3 regions of the Nonomuraea gerenzanensis genome follow, and region 1 is predicted to be linked to each of the others. Evidence: riboswitches for the same ligand, from Rfam matches in the RefSeq annotation. Region 1 holds a riboswitch; each other region holds the start of a gene.
What was found. Region 1 has a riboswitch for thiamine pyrophosphate ahead of thiD (bifunctional hydroxymethylpyrimidine kinase/phosphomethylpyrimidine kinase). Riboswitches for the same ligand answer to the same signal wherever they lie in the genome.
Positions count from the first base shown of each region.

Region 2: it holds a riboswitch for thiamine pyrophosphate, as region 1 does, so the genes downstream of both, LCN96_RS17990 (FAD-dependent oxidoreductase) here and thiD (bifunctional hydroxymethylpyrimidine kinase/phosphomethylpyrimidine kinase) in region 1, are expected to answer to the same signal.
Region 3: it holds a riboswitch for thiamine pyrophosphate, as region 1 does, so the genes downstream of both, thiC (phosphomethylpyrimidine synthase ThiC) here and thiD (bifunctional hydroxymethylpyrimidine kinase/phosphomethylpyrimidine kinase) in region 1, are expected to answer to the same signal.

Region 1 is NZ_CP084058.1:699,234-708,772, forward strand. It holds gene LCN96_RS03590 (hypothetical protein) at 8-709, opposite strand; gene LCN96_RS03595 (sensor histidine kinase) at 1,063-2,361, shown strand; gene LCN96_RS03600 (response regulator) at 2,358-3,008, shown strand; gene LCN96_RS03605 (hypothetical protein) at 3,328-3,669, shown strand; gene LCN96_RS03610 (carbon starvation CstA family protein) at 3,673-5,796, shown strand; gene LCN96_RS03615 (TenA family protein) at 5,785-6,450, opposite strand; gene thiD (bifunctional hydroxymethylpyrimidine kinase/phosphomethylpyrimidine kinase) at 6,459-7,262, opposite strand; TPP riboswitch at 7,256-7,351, opposite strand; gene LCN96_RS03625 (MFS transporter) at 7,367-8,665, opposite strand; gene LCN96_RS03630 (alpha/beta fold hydrolase) at 8,842-9,539, shown strand, end outside.
Region 2 is NZ_CP084058.1:3,739,431-3,748,969, reverse strand. It holds gene LCN96_RS18035 (hypothetical protein) at 1-387, opposite strand, end outside; gene LCN96_RS18030 (L,D-transpeptidase family protein) at 541-1,359, opposite strand; gene LCN96_RS18025 (YbaK/EbsC family protein) at 1,452-1,928, shown strand; gene LCN96_RS18020 (GNAT family N-acetyltransferase) at 2,128-2,511, shown strand; gene metF (methylenetetrahydrofolate reductase [NAD(P)H]) at 2,664-3,584, opposite strand; gene LCN96_RS18010 (polyprenyl synthetase family protein) at 3,676-4,743, shown strand; gene thiE (thiamine phosphate synthase) at 4,892-5,530, opposite strand; gene LCN96_RS18000 (Rv2175c family DNA-binding protein) at 5,508-5,882, opposite strand; gene LCN96_RS17995 (NAD(P)/FAD-dependent oxidoreductase) at 5,913-7,076, opposite strand; TPP riboswitch at 7,136-7,252, shown strand; gene LCN96_RS17990 (FAD-dependent oxidoreductase) at 7,221-8,426, shown strand; gene thiS (sulfur carrier protein ThiS) at 8,423-8,623, shown strand; gene LCN96_RS17980 (thiazole synthase) at 8,616-9,371, shown strand.
Region 3 is NZ_CP084058.1:1,621,312-1,630,850, forward strand. It holds gene LCN96_RS07960 (cation:proton antiporter) at 1-322, shown strand, start outside; gene LCN96_RS07965 (thioesterase II family protein) at 389-1,144, opposite strand; gene LCN96_RS07970 (aminotransferase-like domain-containing protein) at 1,312-2,598, shown strand; tRNA gene LCN96_RS07975 (tRNA-Arg) at 2,772-2,843, opposite strand; gene LCN96_RS07980 (response regulator transcription factor) at 2,958-3,344, shown strand; gene LCN96_RS07985 (AIM24 family protein) at 3,492-4,160, shown strand; gene LCN96_RS07990 (YbaK/prolyl-tRNA synthetase associated domain-containing protein) at 4,157-4,657, shown strand; gene LCN96_RS07995 (cellulose binding domain-containing protein) at 4,644-5,690, opposite strand; gene LCN96_RS08000 (universal stress protein) at 5,835-6,680, opposite strand; gene LCN96_RS08005 (hypothetical protein) at 6,662-7,012, opposite strand; TPP riboswitch at 7,103-7,215, shown strand; gene thiC (phosphomethylpyrimidine synthase ThiC) at 7,208-8,752, shown strand; gene LCN96_RS08015 (hypothetical protein) at 8,890-9,201, shown strand; gene LCN96_RS08020 (SDR family oxidoreductase) at 9,198-9,539, opposite strand, start outside.

The DNA.
Region 1 (9,539 bases):
CTCCCGCTCATCCGCCACGGACGACCTGCCCGAGCAGCTTGAAGAAGACGTCGCCACGGACGATCTCGAACGGGTCCCCCAGCAGCTCACCCAGCTCCGCGATGTCGCTCGGCGCCCAGTTCCAGGCGTTGACCGCACCGGCGACGAACAGCGGCCACCCGCCGTCCCACCCCTCGACGTGCCGCAGCAGGGTGTCGCGGTACTCCTGCGCCCGCCCCTGCGGCGAGAAGCTCCCGATCAGCGGCAGCCCCGCCGGGGCCGCCTGCAGATCGCCGGTCTCCCACGACTGGATGAGGCCGCGCAGTGGCGTGTTCTTCCTGTACGAGGCCGCGATCCGCGCGTCGAACGCCACCCAGCCGTCGCCCGCCGCGTTGCGCTGGTTGTAGGCGTAGACCAGATCCATCCCCGTGCGGCGCAGGAACCGCCCGGTCAGCGCGGTGTACGCGTCCAGCTCGCCCTCCGGCCGCGACGCCGGGTAGGTGTAGCCCGCCCCGGACGGTCCCGCGATCAGCAGGTCGTGCTCCGTGGCCGTGCGCTGGTAGTACGCCAGCAGCGCGGGCCCGATGTCGGCGAGCAGCGGGCTGACCGTCCAGTTGGTGGGCACCCGGCCGCGGGCGGGGTCGTCCCAGATCTGGCGCATCCTGCGCTGGCAGTACTGGATGTTGTCGCCCTCGCCGACCGTCAGCGTGAGGTAGACGCGGTCGCGCAAGGTGGCGCGGGACCGGGCGGACGCGGTCGGAGACCCTGGCCCGGACGCCCGCGTGCACGGTGGCGTTCATGTAGTAGTCGGCGGGCACCACCTCGACCGCGTGTTGCGAGGCCCGGTCCACCCCGCCCCACTCGCCGGCCACGTCGTTGGAGAACCAGCCGGCGTACGGCGTACTGCTCCTCGTCGGGGGGAGACCAGGAATGACAGCGTTGTCATCTCTCTGGTGCGAACGTAACAACGTGACGGAATGTTGTCCACGGTGTAAGACCAGGGGCCCGCTCGGCCGGGCGGCCGGTCCCGAACCATACTTTCGGCCGGTACTGCGCCCATGCCCCGGCTTCTAGCGTGGGCGCATGCGGGAGCGGTGGGAGGCCGCCGGGCTCGGCGCCGCGTGCGCGGTGGTGCTCGCCGAATGGAGCCACCGGGTCGTGGACAGCTGGGGTGGCGGCTACTGGGTGTTCGGGTGCGTGGCGGGCGCGATGGTGTGCCTGCTCGCTCTCGTACGCCGCCGCGCCCGGCTCTGGACGGCCGTCGCAGGCTTGGCCGTGGCGGTGGTGGCCATCGTGGTCGCCCGGTTCGCGGGTCTGCCCGCCGAGCCGGGGCCGGGGGCGGCACTGGGCCTGTCCGTGCTGGTCGGCTCCGCGCTCAGGCGGCTGCCGGTGCCGCAGGCCGCGGGGGTCGGCGCCGGTGGGCTCGCGGTCGCCTTCGGCAGCCTGCTGTCCGGGTCGCCGCACAGCGCCGTCCTGACGCTGAACCTGGGGGCCTGGTTCGCCGCTCTCGCCGGTGGGCTGGGGCCGCGGCTGCTGGCCGCCCGCCGGGCCGCCGCCGCCGAGCGCGTACGCCGGGCCGAACGGCTGGAGCTGGCCAGGGAGCTGCACGACGTCGTCGCCCACCACGTCACCTGCGTCGTGCTCCAGGCCCAGGCCGCGCAGCTCGTCGCCCGCAAGGATCCCGACCGGGTGGCAGGCTCGCTCGCCGACATCGAGGCCGCCGGGTCCGACGCGCTGGCCGCCACCCGGCGCGTGGTCGGGCTGCTGCGCGAGCGTGGCGGGCCGGCGGCGTTCGGGCCCGCCGAGCGGCTCGGCGCGCTGGTCGACCAGTTCAGCGGGCTGCCCGTCTCCTTGCGGCTGCCCGATGGGGAGCCTGCCTGGCCGTCCGAGGTGGCGGGGACCGTCTACCGGGTGGTGCAGGAGTCGCTGACCAACGTCTCGCGGCACGCGCCGGGCGCCGGGGTGGTCACCGTCAGCGTCACTCAGGGGGAGGGGGAGCTGGTGGTGGAGGTCACGGACGACGCTCCGCCGCCGCACGGCGAGGCGGGCCGGGCCGGGCTCTGGGGCCGGCTGGGCGGGGGCTACGGGCTGGTCGGGATGCGCGAGCGCGTCGAGGCGCTCGGCGGCACGCTGACGGCGGGGCCGCGCGCCGGACGCGGCTGGGTCGTGCGCGCCACACTGCCCCTGCCGGAACGCGCCACCGCGCCCGGCAGGCTGTCCGGCAGCACGGGCACCGATCGTGAGACGCCGTCCGGCAGCACGGGCATCGCTCGTCAGACGCCGTCCGGCGGCACGGGTGCGGCTTGTGAGACGCCGTCCGGCGGCACGGGTGCGGCTCGCGGGATGGCGCGCGGCCGCGCGGGCGGCGGGGAGCGGCGGTGAGCATCACGGTGCTGCTGGCCGACGACCAGCCCATGATCCGCAGTTGCCTGCGCCTGATCCTGGAGGACCAGCCCGACCTCCAGGTGATCGCCGAGGCGGCCGACGGCGCGGAGGCGGTCGCACTGGCGCGCAGGCTGCGCCCCGACGTGTGCCTCGTGGACGTGCAGATGCCCCGCCTCGACGGCATCGAGGTCACCGCCGCCCTCGCGGGCCCCGGCACGCGCGACCCGCTGCGGGTGATCGTGGTCACCACGTTCGACCTCGACGAGTACGTCTACGGCGCGCTGAGAGGCGGCGCGGCCGGCTTCGTCCTGAAGGACGCGGGCCCCGAGCTGCTCGTCGAGGCGGTCAGGGCCGCGCACGCCGGCGACGCGCTGATCTCACCGTCGATCACGCTCCGCCTGCTGCGCCACCTCACCGCCACCACCGCACGCCCCGCGCCGAGCCCCGCCCAGGCGTTGTCGGAGCGCGAGACCGAGGTCGTCCGCGCCATCGCCAGGGGCCGCACGAACCAGGAGATCGCCACCGAGCTGCGCATCTCGCTGAGCACGGTGAAGGGTCACGTGTCGTCCGTCATGACCAAGCTCGGGATGCGCAACCGGGTCGAGGTCGTCGCCTGGGCCTGGGAAAGCCGCCTCGTCCGCTAGTCCGCCGCTAGTCCACTGCTAGTCCACGGCGAACGCGCGCAGCTCCCTGCGCGAGGCCAGCCCCGCCGCCGGCAGCGCGACCTCGCGCTCGCGCGCCGACAGCGTCCTTCACGCGAGGGCCGCACGGCACCAGCACCATGCTCCACCTCACCATCTCCACGGGCGTCGTCGGCGGCGGCTCCGTCATCGGCGGGAGGCAGTGACCTTCTGACGAGGGAGCGCCCCTCGGGAAATCGGAGGGCGCTCCCGCCGTTTCAGCGGCGATCACGGTGGGTACGCCCGAGTTGATTCTGAGCTGCCTGATCATCAGGAGCCCCAGATGTCCCGTATCACGCTCACTCCCGCGGCTCGTGCGGCCCTCCGCGACGAAGAAGTGGTCTTCTTCGACTGGCACGTCACCGGCCTCTGCTGCGCGGACGCGGGGGAGTTCTCGGTCAGGGCGCTGACCCGCGCCAGACTGCCGCGCCGGTCCCGCCCGCTGGGCCCGACCGAGCTGGTCTACGCCCATCCGACCGCCTGGCTGCACCTCGCCGACCTCCCCGTCACGATCGACTGCCGCCCGCTGTGGCGCTGGCGGCGCTTCGTCTCCGATCTGCCGCCGGACGCCGGTCTGCGCTGCTGCCTGGGGCGCCCCATATATGGCCCGCTGCACGGGAGGTAACCGGTGAAGCTGCGTTCCATCATCATCTGGACGGCGGTGGCCGTCGTCGGCGCCGTCGGGTGGGCGGTCCTGGCCCTGTCCAGGGGCGAGAACGTCAACGCGGTGTGGCTGCTGTGCGCCGCGCTCGGCTCCTACGCCATCGCCTACCGGTTCTATGCCCGCTTCATCGTGCGCAAGGTGCTGCGTGCCGACGACCGCAGGGCCACCCCCGCGGAGCGGCTCGACAACGGCATCGACTACCAGCCGACCGACCGCCGGATCCTGTTCGGCCACCACTTCGCCGCCATCGCCGGGGCCGGGCCGCTGGTCGGGCCGGTGCTGGCGGCCCAGATGGGCTACCTGCCCGGCACCATCTGGATCATCGCCGGCGTCATCTTCGCCGGCGCGGTGCAGGACATGGTGATCCTGTTCTTCTCCATGCGCCGCAACGGCCGCAGCCTCGGGCAGATGGCCCGCGAGGAGATCGGGCCGGTGGGCGGGGCCGCGGCGCTCATCGCGGTCTTCGCCATCATGATCATCCTGCTGGCGGTGCTGGCGCTGGTCGTGGTCAACGCGCTGGCCCAGTCGCCGTGGGGCGTCTTCTCCATCGCGATGACGATCCCGATCGCCCTGTTCATGGGGTTCTACCTGCGGGTGCTGCGGCCCGGCCGGGTCGTCGAGGTCACGGTCATCGGCGTCGCGCTGCTGATCCTGTCGATCGTGGCGGGCGGCTGGGTGCAGGAGTCGAGCTGGGCGCCGTTCTTCACGCTGAGCCCGTCGGCGCTGGCGCTGTGGCTGATCGCGTACGGGTTCGTCGCGGCCGTGCTGCCCGTGTGGATGCTGCTGGCGCCGCGCGACTACCTGTCGACCTTCATGAAGATCGGCACCATCGTGCTGATCGCCATCGGCATCGCGATCACCGCGCCGCCGCTGCAGACCACCGCGTTCACCGACTTCGCCTTCACCGGCAAGGGGCCGGTGTTCGCCGGGTCGCTGTTCCCGTTCGTGTTCATCATCATCGCCTGCGGCGCGCTGTCGGGCTTCCACTCGCTGATCTCGTCGGGCACCACGCCCAAGATGATCCAGAAGGAGACCCAGGTCCGCATGATCGGCTACGGCTCCATGCTCATGGAGTCGTTCGTGGCGGTCATGGCGATCACCGCGGCCTGCGTGCTGACCCCGGGGCTCTACTTCGCGATGAACTCCCCGGCGGGCGTGCTCGGCCCGACTGTGCAGACCGCCGCCGAGGCGGTCACGAACATGGGCTTCGTCATCACGCCGCAGGATCTGCAGGCCGCCGCGGCGGCCGTGCAGGAGGAGACGTTGATCGCCAGGACGGGCGGCGCGCCCACGCTGGCCGTGGGCATCTCGCAGATCTTCTCCGGCTTCCTCGGCGGCGCGGCGCTGCAGGCGTTCTGGTACCACTTCGCGATCATGTTCGAGGCGCTGTTCATCCTCACCACCGTGGACGCCGGCACGCGGGTCGGCCGGTTCATGCTCCAGGACACCCTGGGCAACCTGTGGAAGCCGATCGCGCGGGTGAGCTGGTGGCCAGGGCTGGTGGTGACCAGCGCCGTGGTCGTGGCCGCCTGGGGTTACTTCCTCTACCAGGGCGTCAACGACCCCCTCGGCGGCATCAACCAGCTCTTCCCGCTGTTCGGCATCGCCAACCAGCTCCTGGCCGCCGTGGCGCTCACCGTGGCCACGACCTTGCTGATCAAGAGCGGGCGGCTCAAATGGGCCTGGGTGACGGGTGTGCCGCTGGCCTGGGACGCGGCGGTCACGCTGACCGCCAGCTACCAGAAGGTCTTCTCGCCCGACCCCACGCTCGGCTTCTTCGCCCAGCGCGACCGCTACCAGGCGGCGCTCGACCAGGGCCAGCTCCTCGCGCCGGCCAAGACGACCGACGCGATGCGGCAGATCGTGGTGAACTCCACCGTTGACGGCATCCTGGCGGCGTTGTTCGCGGTCCTGATCATCGTGGTCATCCTCGACGCCGCCCGCGTGTGGATCAAGGCCATCCGGGCGCGGGAGCCGCTGCCCAGCACGGAGGCGCCGTTCGAGGAGTCCAAGCTCTACGCCCCCGCCGGGCTCATCGCCACCCGCGAGGAGAAGGAGATGATGGCCAAGGCGTCCTCAGGGGGCTAGCCACCGCTCCGTCGGCCAGCTCTCACGCCGCCACGCGCTGTCCCAGAACATCCACTCGTACGCCGCCGCCCGGCCGTACGCCTGCGCCATCTCCTCGCGGGTGTCCGGCCCCGCGGCGGCGGCGAGCCGGTCGGCGATGGCCTTGGCCTGCTCGACGGAGGCCGCGAAGCCGGGGTCGGCGTAGGTGGAGATCCACTTGCCGTACGGGTGCCCGCCGGGGTCGCCGGCCCGGGCCAGCAGGGCCGTGCCGACGTCCTGGTAGATCCAGAAGCACGGCAGCACCGCCGCCGCGATCACCGGGTAGGGCGCGGTCAGCGCGGTGGCCTGGAGGTAGGACGCGTACGCCAGGCAGGTCGGCGAGGTCGGGCCCTTGGCGTCGAGCTCCTCGATGTACCCGGCGTGCAGCATGCGCTCGGCCGCCAGCGCCGTGTGCGCGCTCTGCGCCCAGAACGCCGCCTCGTCCGCGCTGTCGGCCCGGACGGAGGCCGTGGCCAGCACCTTGGAGAAGGCCTCCAGGTAGCGGGCGTCCTGCACCATGTAGAACCCGAACCGCTCGCGGTCGAGCGTGCCGTCGCCGAGCGCGGTGATGAAGGGGTGCTCGTGGATGGCGCGCATCAGCTCGGCCGTGCGCCCCCAGACGTCGTCGCAGAACATGCGGCCCCCTACCAGATGGCGTGGAAGTGGTGGACGGGACCGTGGCCGGAGCCGACGTGCAGGCTGTCGGCCGCGCGCAGCGCCTCGGTGAGGTACGTCTTCGCCGCCCGCACCGCGCCCGCCCAGTCGTCGTGGCGAGGGCGCAGCGCCGCGATGGCCGACGACAGCGTGCAGCCGGTGCCGTGCGTGTTCTTCGTGTGCACGCGGGGCGCGGCCAGCTCGATCGTGCCCTCCGGGGTGGCCAGCACGTCCACGCACGTCTCGCCGTCGAGGTGGCCGCCCTTGAGCAGCACCTGCCGCGCGCCCAGTGCCCGCAGCCGCTGCGCCTGCCCGTGCATCTCGGCCAGGCTCCCCGCGGGCTCCTCGCCCAGCAGGTCGGCCGCCTCCGGCAGGTTGGGGGTGATCAGGTCGACGCGGGGCAGCAGCGTCTCGCGCAGCGCCGCCACGGCGTCGGCGGGCAGCAGCCGGTCGCCGCTCTTGGCCACCATGACCGGGTCGAGCACGACGTAGGCGGGCCGGTAGGTGTCGAGCGCCGCCGCCACCGCCTTGATCAGCGCCGCGTTGCCCAGCATGCCGATCTTCACGGCGTCGGCGGGCACGTCGGTCAGCAGCGTGTCGAGCTGCTGGGCGACGAACGCGGCCGGCACCTCGTGGATGCCGGTGACGCCCGTGGTGGTCTGCGCGACCAGCGCGGTGACGACGGTCATGCCGTACGCGCCGAGCGCGGAGAAGGTCTTCAGATCCGCCTGGATCCCGGCGCCGCCACTGGGATCGGTGCCCGCGATGGACAGGACCTTGGGTACAGCACTCACGGCCGTGACGTCCCTTCGCTAGTCCGAACTAGATCAGGTTCGACGGGTGTGATCTCAGCCCGGCCTTCCGGGCACCCCGCGTCGACGGCCACTGTAACAGGCGCTCAGACCTCGACGGTGCGGGCCTCCTGCGTGGTGGTGGCCCGGGTGGCCAGGTACGTGGCGACGATGGTGATCAGCCCGGCCACGATCATGTAGGGCGGGATGCCGAGGATGGCGCTGCCGGCCGCCGCCTGCAGCGAGGTCAGGATCATGGGGGCGAAGCCGCCGCCGAGCATGCCGCCGATCTGGTAGCCGAGCGAGGCGCCGCTGTAGCGGACCCGGGCGCTGAACATGTCGGCGAACAGCGCGGCGAGCGGCCCGTACATGGCGGGGTGGATGACCGACAGGCCGAGGATCGTGGCGACGGCCAGCACCAGCGGCGAGCCCGTGTCGATGAGCAGGAAGAACGGGTAGGCGTACAGGACGTAGGCGATGGTCCCCGCCAGGAACACCTTGCGGCGGCCGATCCGGTCCGACAGTGCCGCGAACGCCGGGATCGTGATCACCTCCAGCGCGGCGGCGATGGAGACGATGAGCAGCACCGTGCCGCGCTCGATCTTCAGCTCGGTGGTCGCGTACGTGAGGATGTAGGTGCCGAACAGGTAGAACTGCAGGAACGGCGCGATGCAGGCGCCGAAGGCCAGCAGCAGGTTCCTCGGGTGGCGCCGGATGGCCTCGACGACCGGCAGCCGCGCCTGCCCGCCCGACTGCTTGACCTTCTCGAAGTCGGGGGTCTCCGCCAGCCGCAGCCGGATCACCAGGCCGACCAGCAGCAGCACCACGCTGCACAGGAACGGCACCCGCCAGCCCCAGCTCGCGAAGTCGTCCTTGGGCAGCAGCGAGACCAGGGCGAACGCGGCCGAGGCCAGCACCAGCCCGGCGGGGGCGCCGGACTGCGGCCAGCTCCCGTGGTAGCCGCGGCGGTCCTTGGGCGAGTGCTCGACCGCCATGAGCACGGCCCCGCCCCACTCGCCGCCGACCGCGAAGCCCTGCAGCAGGCGCAGCACGACCAGCAGGATGGGCGCGAGCACGCCGAGGGAGTCGTAGGTGGGCAGCAGCCCGATCAGGAACGTGGCCGCGCCCATGATGAACAGGCTCAGGACCAGCATCGACTTGCGGCCGAGCCGGTCGCCGAAGTGGCCGAAGACGATGCCGCCCAGCGGGCGGACCACGAAGCCGGCGCCGAAGACGGCGAAGGCGGCCAGGGTGCCGGCGATGTCGGAGAACGTCGGGAAGAAGAGCTCGTTGAAGATCAACGCGGCGGCCGTGCCGTAGATGAAGAAGTCGTACCACTCGATCGTGGTGCCGATGAAGCTGGCGAGCACGACCTGCCTGATCGGCTGCTGGTTGTCGGGGGTCACAGGTGCTGCCTCTCTGCCTTGCACCCGGTCGCACGATGGGGTGCCGGAGCGTGTGAGGAGCGAGTGTATGCAACGGTATCCCGATATTGTCAATGGTTGACCGCCGCAGTTGACATGGACCCCGATAAGTGGATATCTCCGTATTCAACGGTATACATAGCTCTAGGAGGTGACCCGTGAGGCTGGCGGAGCGGGCCGACGACTGGCACGCGGCCTGCGCGGCCGACGCCGCACTGGCGGCGCTGGGCTGCCCCGGAGAGGTCGGGTTCGGCATCAGGGCGGGCGAGGAGGTGGTGACCTTCGCCTTCCACGACGGAAGGCCGGTCGGCGCCGCCCGGCGGACCGACTTCGAGGTGGTCGCCGAACCCGAGGCGTGGCGGGAGTTCTTCTCGGCCGAGCCCCGGCCGCCGCACCACCACCTCTTCGGGATGCTCATGCGCGTCCCCGGCACCGCCGTCACGGGGGACGAGGTGTGCTTCGCCCAGCACGCCCACCTGGTGCGGCGGGTGCTGGAGATCGGTCGCGCGGTGATCGCGGGCCCGCCGCTCGCGGCGCGGGAAACGGGCGGCGCGGCGCTCCCAGGCCCGGCGCCCTCGGCGTCACGCGAGACGGCGCGCCCGGATCACATCGAGGGGCGCTATCTGCGAGCCGAGGTGGGCCGGGAGCCCGTGCGGCTGTTCTACGAGCACGCCGGCACCGGCAGGGACGTGCTCTTCCTGCACACCGCCGGCGCGGACAGCCGCCAGTTCCACCACCTCATGAACGACCCCGGGCTGGCCGACCGCTACCACCTGGTCGCCTTCGACCTGCCCTGGCACGGCCGCTCCACCGGCCCGCCCGGCGAGCCGCCAGGCGCGTACGCACTGGACACGGA
Region 2 (9,539 bases), 3.0 Mb from region 1:
GTACCCCGAGAACACCAGCACCGCCGGCGACAGCCCCGCCGCGAACGCCACCACGACCGCCGCCCGCCCGCTCACCCCCAACCGCCGCAGCAACACGTAGGCCACCGGGTAGGCAGTTGCCCCGGCCAGAGCCCCCACCCCCACGGCCAGCCGATAGGCGAGCCCCGGATCGGAGGTCACCCAGAAGATCGGCACGAGCAGCAGCGCGTACCCCGCCTGGTAGAAGGTCGAGCCGGTCAGATCGGCCCCCGCCCCGCCGGCCAGCCACCGGGCGGCCAGCAGGTAGCCGGTCTCGTCCGGGTTCGCCACGGGCATCGTGTGGTAGCGGTGCAGCCACAGCCGCAGCGCCACCTGCGCGACCCACCCGGCGGCGAGCAGCCACCGCATCCGCGGTCCCGCCACACTTCCCCGTACGGGCGAAGCGGGCGTTCTCACCATGAAAGCCGTAGTCATGAGATCCCCCTGAGAGTCGGGGGAAGCTCACCAGAGCCCGGATAACCGGCCTGTCACCGATTTCGGTTATACGGGGGTTATCTGGGCTCAGGCACGCTGGTACGCGCCCCTGACGTGCACGGGGACGCCCTTGCCCAGCAGCCCGGGCAGCTCCTCGGCCACGTTCATCGGCATGCGGACGCAGCCGTGCGAGGCCGGGTGGAGCGGCACCGACAGCGCGCCGTGGAAGGCGATGCCGCCGTTGAAGAAGATCGGGTTGTACAGCTCGCCCAGGTACGACTTGTGCCAGCCGCCCACCCGCCACGTGGTGCGGTAGTTGCCCGTCGGCGTGCGGGCCGAGCCGCAGAAGCGCTGCTCCTTGCCCTGCCAGGTGGTGGTCTCGCAGTAGGGGATGCCGCTGCCGGAGGAGATGTGGGTGATCAGCTTCACCTCGCCGCGCACGTACAGGACCATGACCTGCTTGGTCAGGTTGACCTCGGCGCGGGTCGGCTTGCCGTCGGGGACCAGCACCTTGGGTGCCCGCGGCGTCTCCAGGGCCTGCCAGGTGCGCTTGGCGACGGTGCTCGTCGGCTTGATGCCGTTCACCTTCTGGAACGCCCACACCGCGGCCAGCGTGGTGCCGCCGTACTGGCCGTCGACCTTGCCGGGACGGTAGCCGAGCTCGGTCAGCCGCTTCTGCATCCAGGTGACGGCCTTGCCCTTGGCGCCCAGCCTGAGTGTCTTGCGCGGCGCGACGACGGGGTCGGGAGCGGCGATGGACGGGCCCTGCTGGGCCGCGGCGGCGGGCGGGGACACCGGCGGTGAGGCCACCGCCTGCCGTACGGGCTGCTGCGTGCCGCAACCCGAGACGACGACCGCGCCGGCCGTCAGAAGAGCAGCCACCCCGGGCAGCCGTCGAACCCGCACCCGTACCACCTCTCCTAAAGATCGGATCAGGGGACCCTACACCACTTACCAGGAATGGGTAATAGAGGCGTCAACCTGTTTAGAGTGTCTCCATGTCTGAGAAGTTGCCCGCGAACGCCGTCATCGTGCAAACCGCCCTGCGCGCATCGGGCGCCACCGGCGAGATCGTGGTCCTGCCCGAGAAGGCGCCCACGGCCGCGGCCGCGGCGGCGCAGCTCGGGTGCGAGGTGGGCGCGATCGCCAACAGCCTGATCTTCGACGCCGACGGCGCGCCGCTGCTCGTGCTGACCAGCGGCGCGCACCGCGTGGACGTCGAGCTGATCGCCCGCACGGCGGGGGTGGGGCAGGTACGCCGGGCGACGCCGGAGTTCGTCAGGCAGGCCACCGGGCAGCCCATCGGCGGCGTGGCGCCGGTGGGGCATCCCGCGCCCGTGCGCACCCTGGTGGACACGTGGCTGGGCAAGCACGAGGTGGTGTGGGCCGCGGGCGGGCATCCGCACACGGTGTTCCCGACGACGTTCGACGAGCTCGTGCGTATCACCGGGGGTACGCCGGTGGACGTCGAGTAGTGTGCGACGGGTGATCGAGTTTCGCGGGGCCGGGCCGGCCGAGTTCGCTGAGCGGCTGGAGACGGTGATCGATGTTTACACGGCGGCCATGAATCCGCCGGAGGAGCAGATCACCGGCCGCAAGACCATCATGCGAAATCACGCGACATATCCCCATTTTCAGTGTTATTTCGCAGAATTGCGTGATTCATCCCCAGATATGCCCGCTCCGGAACCTCGGATCGTCGGTTTCGCGTACGGATTCCGGGGCGCGCCGGGGCAGTGGTGGCACGACGTCGTCCTGCGCGGCCTGGAGGATCGGCTGGGCGAGGAGGCGGCCCACGCCTGGATGGGGTACGCGTTCGAGCTGGCCGAGATCCACGTGCACCCCGACTACCAGAACAAGGGCGTCGGCCGCGCCATGATCCGGACGTTGTGCGCCGGGCGCCGCGAGCGCTCCGCCGTCCTGTCCACCCACGACCAGCCGACGCCCGCCCGCCACCTCTACGCCAGCATGGGCTTCGCCGACCTGCTGACGAGGTTCGTCTTTCCCGGCGGCTCCGAGGAGTACGCGATCGCGGGCCGGCCGCTGCCCTTGACCTGAGCCAGGGCGACCGTGACCGGTGGGTTTGCCGTGCCATGACACAGGGCATCAACCATGACGGAAAGTAACCGGCTCTTTACGCGCCGTCGGCTCGGCCATCCGCCCGGTCCCCCTGCGGGCGGGTGGCGAGCACCCGCCCCGGGCCCGCCGGCTCACGCGGAGGCGGGCACCTGCTCCAGCCGCTGGAAGACCTCACGCGACGCGCTCGACCGGTTGAACGTGATGAAGTGGATCCCCGGCGCGCCCTCGTCGAGCAACCGCTGGCACAGCTCGGCGCCGTGCTCGATGCCCAGCCGCCGCACCGCCGCCGGATCGTCCTTGACCGCCTCGAACCTGGCGGCCACGTCCGGCGGGAACGGCGCCCCCGACAGCTGCTCGGACCTGGCGATCGTGCTCATCTGGGTGACCGGCATGATGCACGGGATGATCGGCGTGTCACACCCCTCGGCCGCCACCCGGTCGCGCAGCCGCAGGTAGTCGTCGGCCTGGAAGAACATCTGGGTGATCGCGTAGTCGGCTCCCGCCCGGCACTTGCGCACGAAGTACTCGGTGTCGGACTCGATGGACGGCGAGCGCGGATGCTTGTACGGGAACGCGGCCACGCCGACGCAGAAGTCGCCCGCCAGCCGGATCAGCCGCACCAGCTCCTCGGCGTAGAGCACGCCCTCGGGGTGCTGCACCCACTCGCCCATCGGGTCGCCGGGCGGGTCGCCGCGCACGGCCAGGATGTTGCGCACCCCGGCGTCGGCGAAGCGCCCCACGAGGTGACGCAGCTCGCGCACCGAGTGGTTGACCGCGGTGAAGTGCGCCACAGGGGTGAGGGTGGTGTCGTGGGCGATCCGCTCGACGATGTCGACCGTGCGGTCGCGGGTGGAGCCACCGGCGCCGTACGTCACCGACACGAAGGTCGGCCGCAACGACTCCAGCTCCCTGATCGCGCGCCAGAGCTGCCGCTCGCCCTCGTCGGTCTTCGGGGGGAAGAACTCGAAGGAGAACGACCGGCCACCGGAGGCGAGCATCTCGCGGACGGTGGGAACACGATCGGGCCGGATGGAGGGTCGACCAAGCGCCATGAGCCAAGGTTACCGTCACATGCATGGGATCCGCGGGTCAGAGAACCACCTGGAGATCCTGACCTGTCCCCGGGGCCACTAGTCTCAGGGCATGACCACTGACGCCGCCGGCATGGAGATTTTGCGCGCGCAGGTGGAGCGTGCCCTCACGGAGTTCGTCGAACGGAAGCTGCCCGCGACCGGCGACCCCGAGTTCGCGCCGCTGCGCACGGCCGCCGACGAGCTGCTGTCGGGCGGCAAGCGGCTGCGCCCCGCGTTCTGCTACTGGGGCTGGCGCGGCGCCGGCGGCACGGACGTGCCCGGCATCTTCACCGCCGCGGCCTCGCTGGAGCTGCTGCAGGCCAGCGCGCTGGTGCACGACGACGTGATGGACAAGAGCGACCTGCGCAGGGGCATGCCGTCCGCGCACCGCCGCTTCCAGGCGATGCACGAGAAGTCCGCCTGGTACGGCTCCGCCGAGCAGTTCGGCGAGGGCGCCGCGATCCTGCTCGGCAACCTGCTGCTGATCTGGTCCGGCGAGATGTGGCGGGCGAGCGGCCTGCCGCGCGAGTCCCTCGACACCGCCCAGCCCGTCCACGACCACATGCGCAGCGAGCTGATGTGCGGCCAGTACCTCGACCTGCTGGAGCAGGCGCACGGGGAGAACACGTTCGAGTCGGCGCTGCGGGTGGCGCTGTTCAAGAGCGGCAAGTACTCGGTGGAGCAGCCGCTCAGGCTCGGCCTCGCCCTGGCCGCCCGCGAGCTCGCCCCGTGGATGGACGAGCTGTGCACCGGCTACGGGCGGCGCGTCGGGATCGCCTTCCAGCTGCGCGACGACATCCTGGGCGTGTTCGGCGACCCGGCGCAGACGGGCAAGCCGGCGGGCGACGACCTACGGGAAGGCAAGCGCACCATGCTCGTGGCCCGCACCCTGGCCGCCGCCTCCCCCGCCGACGCCGAGACGGTGCGGCGGCTGCTGGGGGATCCGGGGCTGGACGAGCGGGGGGTCGCCACGTTGCGGGGGATCATCGAGGACACGGGGGCGTTGCGGGAGTGCGAGGACCTGATCGGCGACTATCTCGGGCAGGCGTTGGCCGCCCTTGACGCGGCGCCGGTCACGCCGGAGGCGCGGGCTGCGCTCACCGAGCTCGCCATCGCCGCCACGTCCCGCAAGACCTGACGGCCCTCACCGAGCTCGCCATCGCCGCCACGTCCCGCAAGGACTGGCGGCCCCTGCCCGCCTGAGCCCGGGAGCCGAGCACAGCAGGACGGCGGCGAGGTGGGCGACGACGAAGGCGCCCGCGGCGAGAAGCGGGCGCCTCGCGCGTTCAGCCGCCAGTCAGCCGCTTGACGAACTCCGCCGCCGCCGCCCCGGGGTCGTCGGCCTCGGTGATCGCCCGTACCACCACCACGCGCCGCACCCCGTACGACATCACCTCATCCAGATTGCCGAGGTCGATGCCGCCGATCGCGAACCACGGCCGCGAGGTCTCCAGCGACGCCGCGTGCCGGAGCAGCGGCGGGCCGGGGGCCGGGCGGCCGGGCTTGGTCGGGGTGGGCCAGGTGGGGCCACAGCAGAAGTAGTCGACGCCCTCCTCCACAGCCGCGGCGGAAGCCTCGGCGGCGGAGTGGGTGGACCGTCCGATGACGATGTCGTCGCCGAGTATCTCTCGCGCGACCGTCACAGGAAGGTCGTCCTGCCCCAGATGGAGCACGTCGGGCCGGGCGGCGTAGGCGATGTCCGCCCGGTCGTTGACGGCCAGCAGCTTGCCGTGCCGGTCGCAGGCGTCGCGGAAGACTTCGAGGAGCGCGAGTTCTTCGCGGGCCTCCAGGCCTTTCTCCCGCAGCTGGATGATGTCCACGCCGCCGGCCAGCACCGAGTCGAGGAACTCTGCCAGATCGCCGCGGTCGCGGCGGCCGTCTGTGCAGAGATAGAGGCGGGCCTCAGAAAGCGAGGGCTTGGGCACGCCGCTTGACCTCAGTGTGACGGCCGGCCTTGATCGCCTCGATGGGCGACCCCGGCAGGGACTCGTCTGGGGTGAAGAGCCAGCGCAGCGACTCCACGTCGTCGTACCCGGCGTCCTGCAACACGGTCAGTGTGCCGGGCAGGCCCTTCATCACGTCCTTTCCATCGAGGAACACCGCAGGCACCTGTGGCCCGCCGCTGCCCCGGCGCACGCCGAGGAGCTTGTGGTCCCTGAGGAGTTGCTTGGCCCGGCCGATCGGGAGATCGAGGCGCGAGGCCACTTCGGGGAGGGTGAGCCACTCGTCTACGAGCTGGTCGGTCTCCCGGTCGATCTGTGCAACAGAAAGCGTCACGAAACCACAACTACCACATGGCGTGCTTGCTCAAACAACACAATCCCGTAGGGGTACTTGTGGATCTACCAGGCGTTCGGCTTGGAGGCGGGAGCCTGCATCGATGATTCTGCGCCCCTGTACGAGGTCCCGCGGCCGGTCCACGGCCAGCACCGCGGCCAGGGTGTCGTCGGCGGTGAGCCACACGGCCGACCATTTTCCTTCGGGCTCACCCCGGTAGATCAGCCGGTCACCGGCGGGATGGTGGCCGGCGTACTGCAGCATGTGCCCGAACTGCTCCGACCAGAAGTACGGCACCGGGTCGTACACCGCCTCCTCCCCCAGCAGCGTCGCGGCGGCGACCTCAGGGGCGTTGAGCGCGGTGTCCCAGTGCTCCACCCGCAGCCTGGTCCGCCAGCGGCGCGACCACCAGGCGGCGCAGTCGCCGACCGCGACGACGCCGGGCAGCGAGGCCCGCAGGTGCTCGTCGGTGACCACGCCGTTGTGCAGGTCGATGTCGGCGTCGGCGAGCCATTCGACGGCCGGCCGCACGCCGATCCCGGTGACGACCACGTGCGCCTCGACGAACTCCCCGCCCACCAGCCGCACGCCGCCCTCGTCCACGGAGTCGACCATGGTGCCGAGCCGCAGGTCGATCCCGTCGTACCAGGGCAGGGTGCGCTTCCCGAGCTCCGCGCCGACGGCGGTGGACAGCGGGGCGGAGGCGGACTCGACGACCGTCACCGCGCAGCCCGCGCGCCGGGCGGCGGTGGCGACCTCCGCGCCGATCCAGCCGGCGCCGATGATCGCGACGCGGGCGCCCGGGACGAGCATGGCGCGCAGCTCGTGGGCGTCGTCGAGGGTGCGCAGGACGTGCTGGGGCCCGTCGCCGGGCAGCCGGATCGGGTCGGCCCCGGTGGCGATGACCAGGCCGTCGTAGGCGACCTCGCCCTCGGTGGTCTCCACGACGCCCGCGCGCAGCGACTTGGCGGCGACGCCCGGCCAGAAGTCCACGCCGAGCGCGTCGAGGTCGGTGTCGACGAAGCTGTTGTCGGCCTCGCCCTTCAGCACCGCCTTCGACAGCGGCGGGCGGTCGTAGGGCCGATGGCGCTCCTGCCCGATCAACGTGATCCGGCCGGTGAAGCCGCGCCCGCGCAGGGCCTCCACCGTACGCACTCCGGCCAGGCCCGCTCCCACCACCACGACATGGTTCACGTTCATGACCATAACGGGGGGCGTACGTGGACGCCGCACCGAGGCCGTAGGCTGGTCGATGTAAGACGCGCGGGAGTCCGGCCGTTACCGGGCTGAGAGGAAGGCTTTACCGGGCCTTCGACCGCAAGACACCTGATCCGGATCATGCCGGCGAAGGGAGCGCATGTGGATGTGATCGTGGGTGGCGGGGTCGTCGGGCTCTCGGTGGCCTGGCGGACGGCCCGTGCGGGGCGGCCCGTCACCGTGGTGGATCCGGCTCCGGGCAGGGGGGCGTCGTACGCGGCGGCCGGGATGCTGGCGCCGGTCAGTGAGGTGACCTACACCGAAGGGCCGTTGTTGCGGCTGGGGGTGGCGTCGCTGCGCCGCTGGCCCGCCTTCGCCGCCGAACTGGCCGCCGACGCGGGTTTCCCTCCTGCGGATGCCGATCCTGGTGTCGGCTCGGGTGGCGGGCTGGGGTTCGCTGATGTGCGGGCGCTGGACCTGCGGGCGGACGGGACGCTGGACGTGGCGTTCGGGGCCGACGACATGGAGGCGCTGGGCGAGCTGGCCGCGTACATGGAGAAGCTGGGGTTGCCGGTCGAGCGGCTCACCGGGCGCGAGTGCCGCCGGCTGGAGCCGATGCTGGCCCCGTCCGTGCGCGGCGGCCTGCTGGCGCCGGGCGACGCGTGGGTGGACCCGCGCCGCGTGACGGCGGCCCTGCTGGTCGCGCTGGAACGGCTGGGCGTCCCTGTGGTGCGGGCGCGCGCGACCGAGCTGCTGCGGGAGGGTGACCGGGTGGCAGGGGTACGCCTCGCGCCACCGGCCGCCGAGGACGGCTCGGACCACCACGACCTCCCCGGCGAGCTGCGGGGCGAGCGGGTCGTGCTGGCGGCCGGGGCGTGGAGCGCCGAGCTGGCCGAGGTGCCGGTGCGGCCGGTCAAGGGGCAGATCATGCGGTTGCGCTCGCCCCAGCCCCTGCTCGGCCGGTGTGTACGCGGCACCGTGCACGGCTCGTCGGTCTACCTCGTCCCCCGGGGAGACGGTGAGCTGGTGGTCGGGGCCACGCAGGAGGAGATGGGGTTCGACACCAGGGTGACGGCCGGCGGGCTCTGGGAGCTGCTGCGGGACGCCAGGGAGCTGGTGCCGGGCGTCACCGAGCTGGAGGTCGCCGACGTGGTGGCGGGGCTGCGCCCGGGGACTCCGGACAACCTGCCGCTGATCGGCCCGAGCGGGACGCCGGGGCTGGTGTACGCGACCGGGCACCATCGGGGCGGCGTGCTGCTCGCCCCGCTCACGACGGCGATCCTGCTGGGCGAGGAGAGCGAGCTGGCGGCACTGTGCACGCCGGGGAGATTTCGGGAAATTTCATGATTGTTGTGATCAACGGCTCCACCCACGAGGTGGCCGACGGCATGACCGTGGCTCAAGCCGTACATACTCTGACCTCGGCCACCACCGGAGTGGCCGTGGCCGTGAACGACGAGGTGGTCACGCGCAGCACCTGGGAGACGACGGCGCTGCGCGACCGTGACCGCGTGGAGGTTCTGACGGCGGTGCAAGGTGGATGATCTGATCATCGCCGGGGAGAAGTTCTCCTCCCGGCTCATCATGGGGACCGGTGGCGCCCCCTCGCTGGAGGTGCTGGACCAGGCGCTGGTCGCTTCGGGCACCGAGCTGACCACGGTGGCGATGCGGCGGCTCGATCCCGGCGCCCGCGGCTCCGTGCTGGACGTGCTGCGCGAGCGCGGCATCAAGGTGCTGCCCAACACCGCGGGCTGCTTCACCGCGGGCGAGGCCGTGCTGACGGCCAAGCTGGCCAGGGAGGCCCTGGGCACGAACTGGGTCAAGCTGGAGGTCATCGCCGACGAGCGCACGCTGCTGCCCGACCCGATCGAGACGTTCGACGCGGCCGAGCGGCTGGTGGCCGACGGGTTCGTGGTGCTGCCGTACATCGGCGACGACCCGGCGCTGGCCCGGCGGCTGGAGCAGGCCGGGTGCGCGGCCGTGATGCCGCTGGGCGCGCCGATCGGCTCGGGGCTGGGCATCCGCAACCCGCACAACATCGAGCTGATCGTGGAGGCCGCGTCCGTGCCGGTGATCCTCGACGCGGGCATCGGCACGGCCAGCGACGCCGCATTGGCGATGGAGCTGGGCTGCGACGCCGTGTTGCTGGCCACGGCCGTCACCCGGGCGCAGCGGCCCGAGCTCATGGCCGCGGCGATGAAGGCGGCGGTGGTGGCCGGGCGGATGGCGCGGCAGGCGGGCCGCATCCCGCGCCGCCGCTACGCCGAGGCGTCCTCCCCGATGACGCCCTGACAGCCGCCTCCGCCACACGGCAGCGGCACGCCGCGGACGCGCTGCGGGCGGCCACCGCACGGCAGCGGCACGCCGCGGACGCGCTGCGGGCAGCCGCCACACGGCAGCGGCACGCCCGTTGACGCCCTGCGGGCCGCCGCCACACGGCAGCGGCACGCCCGCCGCGCC
Region 3 (9,539 bases), 920 kb from region 1:
CCTGGCGATCATCGGCAAGTTCCTGGGCGCCTTCCTGGGCGCCTGGACCAGCCGGCTCAGCCGATGGGAGGCCTTGGCGCTGGGGGCGGGGATGAACGCCCGTGGCGTCATCCAGATGATCGTGGCGACGGTCGGCCTGCGGCTGGGGGTGATCACTGACGAGATCTTCACGATCATCATCGTGGTGGCGGTGATCACCTCTCTGCTCGCCCCGCCACTCCTGCGCCTGGCCATGACCAGGATCGAGGCCACCGCCGAGGAGGAGGCCCGCCTCCTCGCCTACGGGCTGCGCCCCGGCGAGGCCCGGGAAGACGTACGGTGACGACGGCTCGGGATCGTCGTGCCCGACGACAAGGCCGGCAGCCGGACGGTGGTGGCCGGTGCCGGCTCAGCCACAGTGGGCCGGGGTCGCGATGCCCAGCCGCGCGTGCAGGTGCGCCCACAGAGCAGCCTGCTCGTGCCCCAGGAAGAAGTGGCCTCCGGGCAGGACGTGGCAGGAGAACTCCCGAGCCGTCAACTCGGCCCATCGCGCGACCGCGTCGAGCCGTACGACGGGATCGTCCGCACCGGTGAACGCCGTGATCGGCACCGTCAGGGGCGGCCCAGGCGTGTGGCGGTAGGACTGGACGAGCTGGAAGTCGTTGCGCACGTAGGGGAGGGCGAACGCCCGGAACTCCGCGCTCGCGAGCGCCTCGGCATCGGTGCCGCCCAACAGGCGCAGCCTGTCGATGAGCGCCTCCTCGGAGGCCGGCGCCACCCGATGCGCGAGACGGCCACGGTCGTGCGCGGCCACACCTCCGGAGACGAAGAGATGAGCCGGCGGGATACCGGACCCGGTGAGAAGCCGCGCCGTCTCGTAAGCGATCAAACTGCCCATACTGTGCCCGAACAGCGCCACCGGCCGGTCGAGGAGCGGCCTCAGCTCACGCCCCACCGACTCCGCGAGCCGGTGGGCATCACCGACGAGGGGTTCGTGCAACCGGTCGGCGCGGCCCGGATACTGAACCGCGTGCACTTCTATCTCCGGCGCGGCCAGCCGGTGCCAATTCCGGTAGAAGACCGCCGAACCGCCCGCGTGCGGAAAACAGATCAGCCGCATCGTGGCGAGCGGCCGCCTGTCGAAACACCGAAACCAGGTGGACATGTAGCCTCGCTTCGGCCTCATATCATGGTCTTGGGTCAATCCTGGTGACCTGACTATATGCCTGCACCGCCATAAAGTATGTCCGTCCACTCATCGGCGGGCATGCGGCACGAGTCTGCCCAGGTCGCACTTGACGCCTGGTCGGCAAAGGGAAAACCCTTGCTTCCATGGACTCCCACGTTCTCGCCCATCAATTGAGCAAGGAAACGCTGCACGGATCGCTGATGGACCCGGCCATCGAGTCGATGAATCTACTGAACGAGATTGCCGGCAACTACCCCGACGCCATTTCCATGGCCGCGGGCCGGCCGTACGAGGAGTTCTTCGACGTCGGCCTCATCCACGACTATCTGGAGGCCTACCGCGACCATCTCCGCAACGACCGGCGGATGGATGACGCCGGGATCAGCCGCATGCTTTTCCAATACGGGACCACGAAGGGGATCATCTCCGACCTTGTCGCCCGGCACCTCGCCGAGGACGAGAACATCGAGGCCGACCCGGCCTCCGTGGTCATCACTGTGGGCTTCCAGGAGGCCATGTTCCTGGTGCTTCGCGCGCTGCGAGCGAACGAGCGGGACGTCCTGCTCGCCCCCACGCCCACCTACGTCGGCCTGACCGGAGCGGCGCTGCTCACCGACACCCCTGTCTGGCCGGTCCAGTCCACCGACAACGGCATCGACCTCGACCACCTTGAGCACCAACTGAAACGCGCCCAGGACCAGGGCGCCCGGGTCCGGGCCTGCTACGTGACCCCGAACTTCGCCAACCCCACCGGCACCAGCATGGACCTGCCCGCCCGCCATCGCCTCCTGGAGGTCGCCGCGGCCCACGGCATCCTGATCCTGGAGGACAACGCGTACGGACTCCTCGGCCAGGACCGCCTCCCCACGCTGAAGTCCCTCGACCATGCGGCGACCGTCGTCTACCTCGGCTCCTTCGCCAAGACCGGCATGCCCGGCGCCCGGGTCGGCTACGTCGTGGCGGACCAGCACGTAGCGGGGGGCGGCTCGCTCGCCGACGAGCTCGCGAAGCTCAAGGGCATGCTCACCGTGAACACCTCGCCCATCGCCCAGGCGGTGATCGCCGGCAAGCTGCTGCGCCACGACTTCAGCCTGGCCCGGGCCAACGCCCGCGAGACCGCCATCTACCAGCGCAACCTCCACCTCACGCTGGACGAACTCACCCGCCGGCTCGGCGCCGTCCCGGGAGTCACCTGGAACGCGCCGACGGGCGGGTTCTTCATCACCGTCACCGTGCCCTTCGTCGTGGATGACGAGCTGTTGGAACACGCTGCCCGCGATCATGGCGTTTTGTTCACGCCGATGCATCACTTCTATGGTGGGAAGGATGGGTTCAACCAGCTTCGGCTGTCGATCAGCCTGCTCAACCCGCAACTGATCGAGGAGGGTGTCTCCCGGCTTGCCGGGCTCGTCACCGCATGTCTCCCCTGAACCATGCCTGGGGCCTTGAGTCGGACGGCCGGGTTGCGTGCGGCCGGGATGAAGGTCAACCACAAGCGGGTGGTGCGCGAGCACGGCCTCGCCGGGCGGTGGCCAGCGACCAAGGCCTCGACAAACGCCATCGCCGACCCTCCCGAGGGAGGATCGGCGGTTGAAGATCTGTGTGCCCCCTGCAGGATTCGAACCTGCGCACCCGGCTCCGGAGGCCGGTGCTCTATCCCCTGAGCTAAGGGGGCTCAACGAGTGAAAGGCTATCAGCTTCTGAGCACCACTCGTCACCAGATAAAGGCTCGCGAACACTTCCAGCGAAACCCGGCGTGACCAGGCCGCTACGCGTTAACTTTGCGCCCGTGGGCGACGCTCTTGGGAAAGTACTGGTAGTAGACGACGACGAGGTCATCCGGCAGCTCATCGCGGTGAACCTGAACCTGGAGGGGTTCGAGGTCGTGACCGCCACGGATGGGCAGGACTGTCTGGATCGGGTGCGGGACGTCATGCCCGATGTCATCACGCTTGATGTGATGATGCCGTTCCTGGACGGGTGGACGACGGCGCAGCGGTTGCGGGCGGAGGAGGACACCAGTCACATCAAGGTGGTGCTGATCACGGCCAGGGCGCAGGACGACGACAAGATCCGGGGGTGGGGGATCGGGGTGGACGCGTATCTGACCAAGCCCTTCGATCCGGCTGAGTTGATCGAGGTGGTGCGGGAGCTGGCGGCTGGGGCGCGGGGGTGAGGGTTCCTGGCGGGGGTGGTGGACAACCTGGTTGGATTGGCTCATATCGCTCTTGAAGCGGCGGGCGGGCGAGCGGTTGCCGGCGCCGTCACGGCGGCGGGTGGGAGCCGGTGGAGAGCCCGGGAAACAGCCAGGGAAGGTTGAGAAGTGCGTAGTTCGGTCTTTCGGAATCTCGATCCGCAGCAGTTGCCTCCGGGGTTCGCGCTTGAGAACGGCAAGATGCTGCGGGTCCAGCTCCCGCACGAGGTGCTGGCCAAGCAGGGGTCCATGGTCGCCTTCCAGGGGCGGATGGACTTCGACTACGAGGGCTCCGGCGGCATCGGGAAGATGTTCAAGAAGGCCATGACGGGTGAGGGCGCCTCGCTGATGCGGGTGCGTGGTGAAGGGCTGCTCTACCTGGCCGACAACGCCGACGACATCCACCTGTTCTACCTGGAGAACGAGGGGATCACGGTCAACGGGCGCAACCTGCTGGCCTTCCAGCCGCAGCTCACCTGGGACATCCAGCGGGTTCAGGGGGCCGGGATGGCGGCCGGTGGGCTGTTCAACACCACGGTGACGGGGACCGGGTGGGTGGCGGTGACCACGCATGGCACGCCGGTGCTGCTGGATGCGGCGCGCATGCCGACCTTCGCGGACGGGCAGTCGGCTGTGTGCTGGAGCGCGGGGTTGCAGGTCGGGGTCAATCGGACGTTGAAGGCGGGGGCGCTGATCGGGCGGGGGAGCGGGGAGGCCATGCAGCTGGCGTTCACGGGGCAGGGGTTCGTGCTGGTGCAGGCCAGTGAGGGGGCTCCTGTGGTGCAGGCGGCCCGTTGAGCGCGAAGGCGTCGCCGTACGCCGCCTACGAGCGTCTGATCGCCGACCTGGACGCCGCAGGAGCGCGGTACAGGCTGATCGACCACGCGCCCGAGGGCCGTACCGAGCAGGTCAGCGCGTTGCGCGGGCACGACGTGGCGCAGGCGGCCAAGTGCCTGATCGTGATGGTCAAGATCGGCAAGAAGCGGACCAGGCACGTGCTGGCCGTCGTCCCCGGCGACGCGCGCCTCGATCTGCAGGCGGTCAAGGCGCTGCTCGACGGCACGTACGTGGCCTTCGCCGGCACGGAGAAGGCCGAGGAGCTGGCGGGCAGCGTGAGCGGGACCGTGCTCCCGTTCAGCTACGACCCCCGGCTCGAGCTGGTCGCGGATCCGTCCCTGCTGGACCAGCCCGAGCTGTACTTCAACGCTGCCAGGCTCGACCGCTCCGTGGCGCTCGCCACCGCCGACTACGTACGGCTGGCGGCACCCCGCGTGGCACCCATCACGAGCAACTAGGGGCCGGAGCGGTGTTGGCGCCGTTCCAGGAGCCCAGGAAGCCGAACGTGGTCGAGGCCCCCGGCGCCAGCGTGCCGTTCCACGCGGCGTTGCGCACGGTCACCGACGACCCGGTGGCGCTCAGCGTGCCGCCCCACAGCTGGGTGATCTGCTGACCGTTGGCGAACGTCCACGCCACGGTCCAGGCGGACCTCGGCGTGGTGCCGGTGTTCTTGACGGTGACCTCGCCCTGGAAGCCGCCCTGCCACTGCCCCGTCGCCTGGTACGTGGCCGTGCATTTGCCGGGAGGCGGCGTGACGGTGCTGGTGACGGTGGGGGTGGCGGTGCCACCGCCGGCCAGGGCGGTCACCAGGGCCGGGTACCACTTGTCGGACATCTTCTGGTCGCCGGCCGCGTTCGGGTGCACCCCGTCGTAGGTGTCGGTGGCGGTGCTGAAGCCCGTCCACTGGTCCACGACCGTGATCGGCGACTGCGGGGTGGTGGTCGCGGCGGCCCAGGCGGGGATGGCGTCGTTGAAGTTCACGGTGCGCTGGGCGCATTCGGCGCAGGAGGACGGGTTCATCGGGATGATCTTGGCGACGAGGATCTTCGTGTTCGGGTTACCGGCCCGCATCTGGTTCACCAGCGTCGTGAACGCGCTGAGGATCGTCGCCGGGGCGATGTTGCTCCACACGTCGTTGGTGCCCAGGTGCATCACCACGATGTCGGGCCGGGTGGCGGAGAGCCAGCCGGGCAACAGGTTCTGGTTGGCGATGTTGGTGGCGAGATAGCCGCCGTGACCCTCGTTGTCGCCGTCGTGGGCCACTCCGCAGCCCTGCGGGGGCAGGGTGCCGACGAAGTCGATGTCGGTGTGGCCGGCGCTCTGAAGGCGGTTCCAGAGCAGGGCCCGCCAGCAGCCGGGGGATCCGGTGATCGAGTCGCCCAGCGGCATGATCCTGATGGGGGCGGCGCTGGCCGTGGCCGTGGTGGCGAATAACACCGCTGCGGCCAGCGCCACCAGCGCGGCCGTTACGGAGGCGATCCTGCTGCGCATCCATGCTCTCCCGTCGTACGACAGCGCGGAACGGAGGAGCCGCAGCGGCTCCATGAACCTGCGCAGATCGTAGGAGCGGCGGTTCGGCGCCGGGAAGCACGGCGATCATGACGCGGTGCTGACCTGGGAGGACGGATGTAAGTTTCAGCCGCGCACCACCGCCATCGGGCACGGGGCATGGTGCAGCAGGCCCTGGCTGATGGAGCCGATGAGCATGCCCGCGAGCTGCCCGTGCCCGCGCGAGCCCACCACCAGCAGGTCGGCGCGCCTGGCGGCTTCCTTGAGCACCTCCACCGGATGCCCGTGCACCACCTCGGCCACCACGTGCACGCCGGGGTGCCGCTCCCGGTGCACGCTCAGCGACTCCTTCAGGGAACGCAGCGTGTCCTGCTCGCTCTCACGGGAGGCCGGCTCGAAGCCGCCGGGATGGGGCCAGGCCCACGCCTGCACGGCACGCAGCCGCGCGCCGCGCAGCTCGGCCTCGGCGAAGGCGAACTCCATCGCCCGCGCGGCGCAGGGCGACCCGTCGGTGCCCGCGACGACCTCCGCGCGCGGGGCAGCGGGCGGGTCGTGGATCAGGATGACGTTCGTAGGCGCGTGCGCCGCCACCCCGTACGCGACCGACCCGACGAGCAGGCCCCGCACCCCGCCGATCCCGCGGCTGCCCACGACCAGCAGCGTGGCCCCCTCCGAGGCCTTGACCAGCGCCGAGCGGGGGTCGCCCGGCAGCAACACGCCTTCCATGGACACCTGCGGCCACACCCGTCGCGCGCGGTCGCAGGCGGCGTTGAGCACGGTCTCGGCGCCGTCGCGCATCCACTGGGCCACCTCGGCGTAGCGGACGGCGCCCTCGCACACCCACTTCGGCACGGCGTGCGCCACGGTCAGCGGCTCCTGACGCAGCTGGGCCTCGGCGGCGGCCCAGCCGGCGGCCTCCAGCCCGGTACGGGAGCCGTCCACACCGACGATGATCATGACAGTGCGTAACATTCCACCTCGGCGCGGCGGAACGGCAGCCCCTGCGCCTCGGAGTCGCGGGCGCATCGGCGCTCGGCCTTGCTGAGCCGGAGCGTGCCGCAGACGGTCACGCCGGAGTACGTCCGGCAGTCGAGCGTCGGGTCGGTCCGGCCGACGCGGTACATGCGCTTGACCGCCGCACGGCACTTCGCCTTCCCCGTGTCGGCGTAGCGGCACTGGGCGATCAGAGTGTCGTACTGTTCCTGGCTGACTTCGTGCTGATCCATGCCGTCCCCGGCGGCGGCGGTGGCGCCGGACGCGGCCATCACGACGAGTAGTCCTGCGACAGCGGCGAATCTCTTCATGTTTCCCCTGATGGGGACCGTACCGCTCACGGCGATCGCCAAACCTCGCGGCGCGGGTTTCAGGTGGGCGGGGGCGTGGGTACGATCATCGCCGACCAACGCGGGAGCCCGGTGCGGACCGGGCTGAGAGGACGGCTGACAGCCGCCGACCGCCAGAACCTGCTCCGGATAATGCCGGCGAAGGGAGTTTGCGCGATGACGGACGCGCGCTTTTTCAAGATCTACACCGGTGAGCTGCGGGTGCCGATGCGTCAGGTGCACCTGTCCAACGGCTCGTCGGTGACGCTGTACGACACCTCGGGCCCGTACACCGACCCCGCCTACGAGCCCGACCTCCGCCGTGGCCTGCCGCGCCTGCGCGAGCAGTGGGTCCGCGAGCGCCAGGCGGTGGGTCACCCGGTCACGCAGGTCGGGTGCGCCCGGCGCGGGCTGGTGACCAGGGAGATGGAGTTCGTGGCGGTACGCGAGGGCGTCACGCCCGAGTTCGTCCGCCAGGAGGTCGCCGCGGGCCGGGCCATCATCCCCGCGAACGTCAACCACCCCGAGACCGAGCCCATGATCATCGGCCGCGAGTTCCTCGTGAAGATCAACGCCAACATCGGCAACTCCGCCGTCTCCTCCTCGATCGAGGAGGAGGTGGAGAAGATGACCTGGGCCACGCGCTGGGGCGCCGACACGATCATGGACCTGTCGACCGGCGCCGACATCCGCGAGACCCGCGAGTGGATCCTGCGCAACTCGCCGGTCCCGGTCGGCACCGTGCCCATCTACCAGGCGCTGGAGAAGGTCAAGGGCCGCCCGGAGCTGCTGTCGTGGGAGGTCTACCGCGACACGCTGATCGAGCAGTGCGAGCAGGGCGTCGACTACGTGACCGTGCACGCGGGCGTGCGGCTGGCGCACGTGCCGCTCACCGCCGGCCGCAAGACCGGCATCGTCTCGCGCGGCGGCTCGATCATGGCCGCCTGGTGCCTGGCGCACCATCGCGAGAGCTTCCTGTACGAGAACTTCGCCGAGATGTGCGAGATCCTGGCCCGCTACGACGTGTCGTACTCGCTCGGCGACGGCCTGCGCCCCGGCTCCATCGCCGACGCCAACGATGAGGCCCAGTTCGCCGAGCTGCGCACGCTGGGCGAGCTGACGGGGATCGCCAGGGAGCACGACGTCCAGGTGATGATCGAGGGGCCGGGCCACGTCCCCATGCACAAGATCAAGGAGAACGTGGACCTGCAGCGCGAGCTGTGCGACGACGCCCCGTTCTACACGCTCGGCCCGCTCGTGACGGACATCGCGCCCGGCTACGACCACATCACCTCGGGCATCGGGGCCGCCATGATCGGCTGGTACGGCACGGCCATGCTCTGCTACGTCACCCCCAAGGAGCACCTCGGCCTGCCCGACAAGGACGACGTGAAGACCGGCGTGATCACGTACAAGATCGCCGCTCATGCGGCGGACCTGGCCAAGGGTCATCCACAAGCGCAGGCGTGGGACGACGCGCTGTCGGACGCGCGGTTCGAGTTCCGCTGGGAGGACCAGTTCGACCTGTCGCTGGACCCCGAGACGGCCCGCTCGTTCCACGACGAGACGCTGCCGGCGGCGCCCGCCAAGACCGCGCACTTCTGCTCGATGTGCGGCCCGAAGTTCTGCTCGATGCGGATCAGCCACGAGATCAGGGACGCGGGGTACGCGGAGAAGGCGGCCGAGTTCCGGCGGCTCGGAGGCACGCTCTACGTGGAGTGAGCCTTTGTCCAATGTCCGAAGCCGCAGGTCTGGACATTGATGGCGGGGACTGCCGCTCTTTCGGTGGCAACGTGACAGTGAGCCCGGCGCGGCAGGGGCGCCGGGGCTCCCACGACCACCGGAAGGCAGGATCTCTCATGTCGATCAGAACTCGTGCGGCGGCCGTCGCCGCGGCGTCCGTCGTCGCCGCAGGGCTCGCCGCCACCCCGGCCGCCGCGGACGTGCACCGGGGCGTGGCCGGGTGCTTCGCCTGGTCCTGGGGTGACGGCAACACCTCGGTGACCGTGTACTGGCACAACCGCTGCAGGACCAAGCACAAGATCACCATCAAGTACAGCCTGAGCTGGACCTACAAGACCTACACGGCCACCGTCGGCGGCAATGGCAAGGGGCACAAGAAGTTCCAGACCGCCTCGATCGTGTCCATCAAGGACAGCGGCCGGGCCTAACCCGGCAGCGTCTCGCCGCCGATGGGGGCCAGCACCTCGCCCGTGTAGTACGACGACAGCCGGTTCGAGGCGAAGAACACATACGACGGGGCGATCTCGTCCGGATCGGCCGCCCGCCCCATCGGCACCTGCTTGCCGAACTTCTCCACCTTCTCCTCCGGCATCGTCGCCGGGATCAGCGGCGTCCACACCGGGCCCGGCGCGACGGCGTTCACGCGGATGCCGCGCTCGACCAGGTTCTGCGCCATGGAGTAGGTGAAGGCGTTGATGGCGCCCTTGGTGGCGGCGTAGTCGATGAGCGACTTGTTGCCGCGCAGGCCGTTGATCGACGAGGTGTT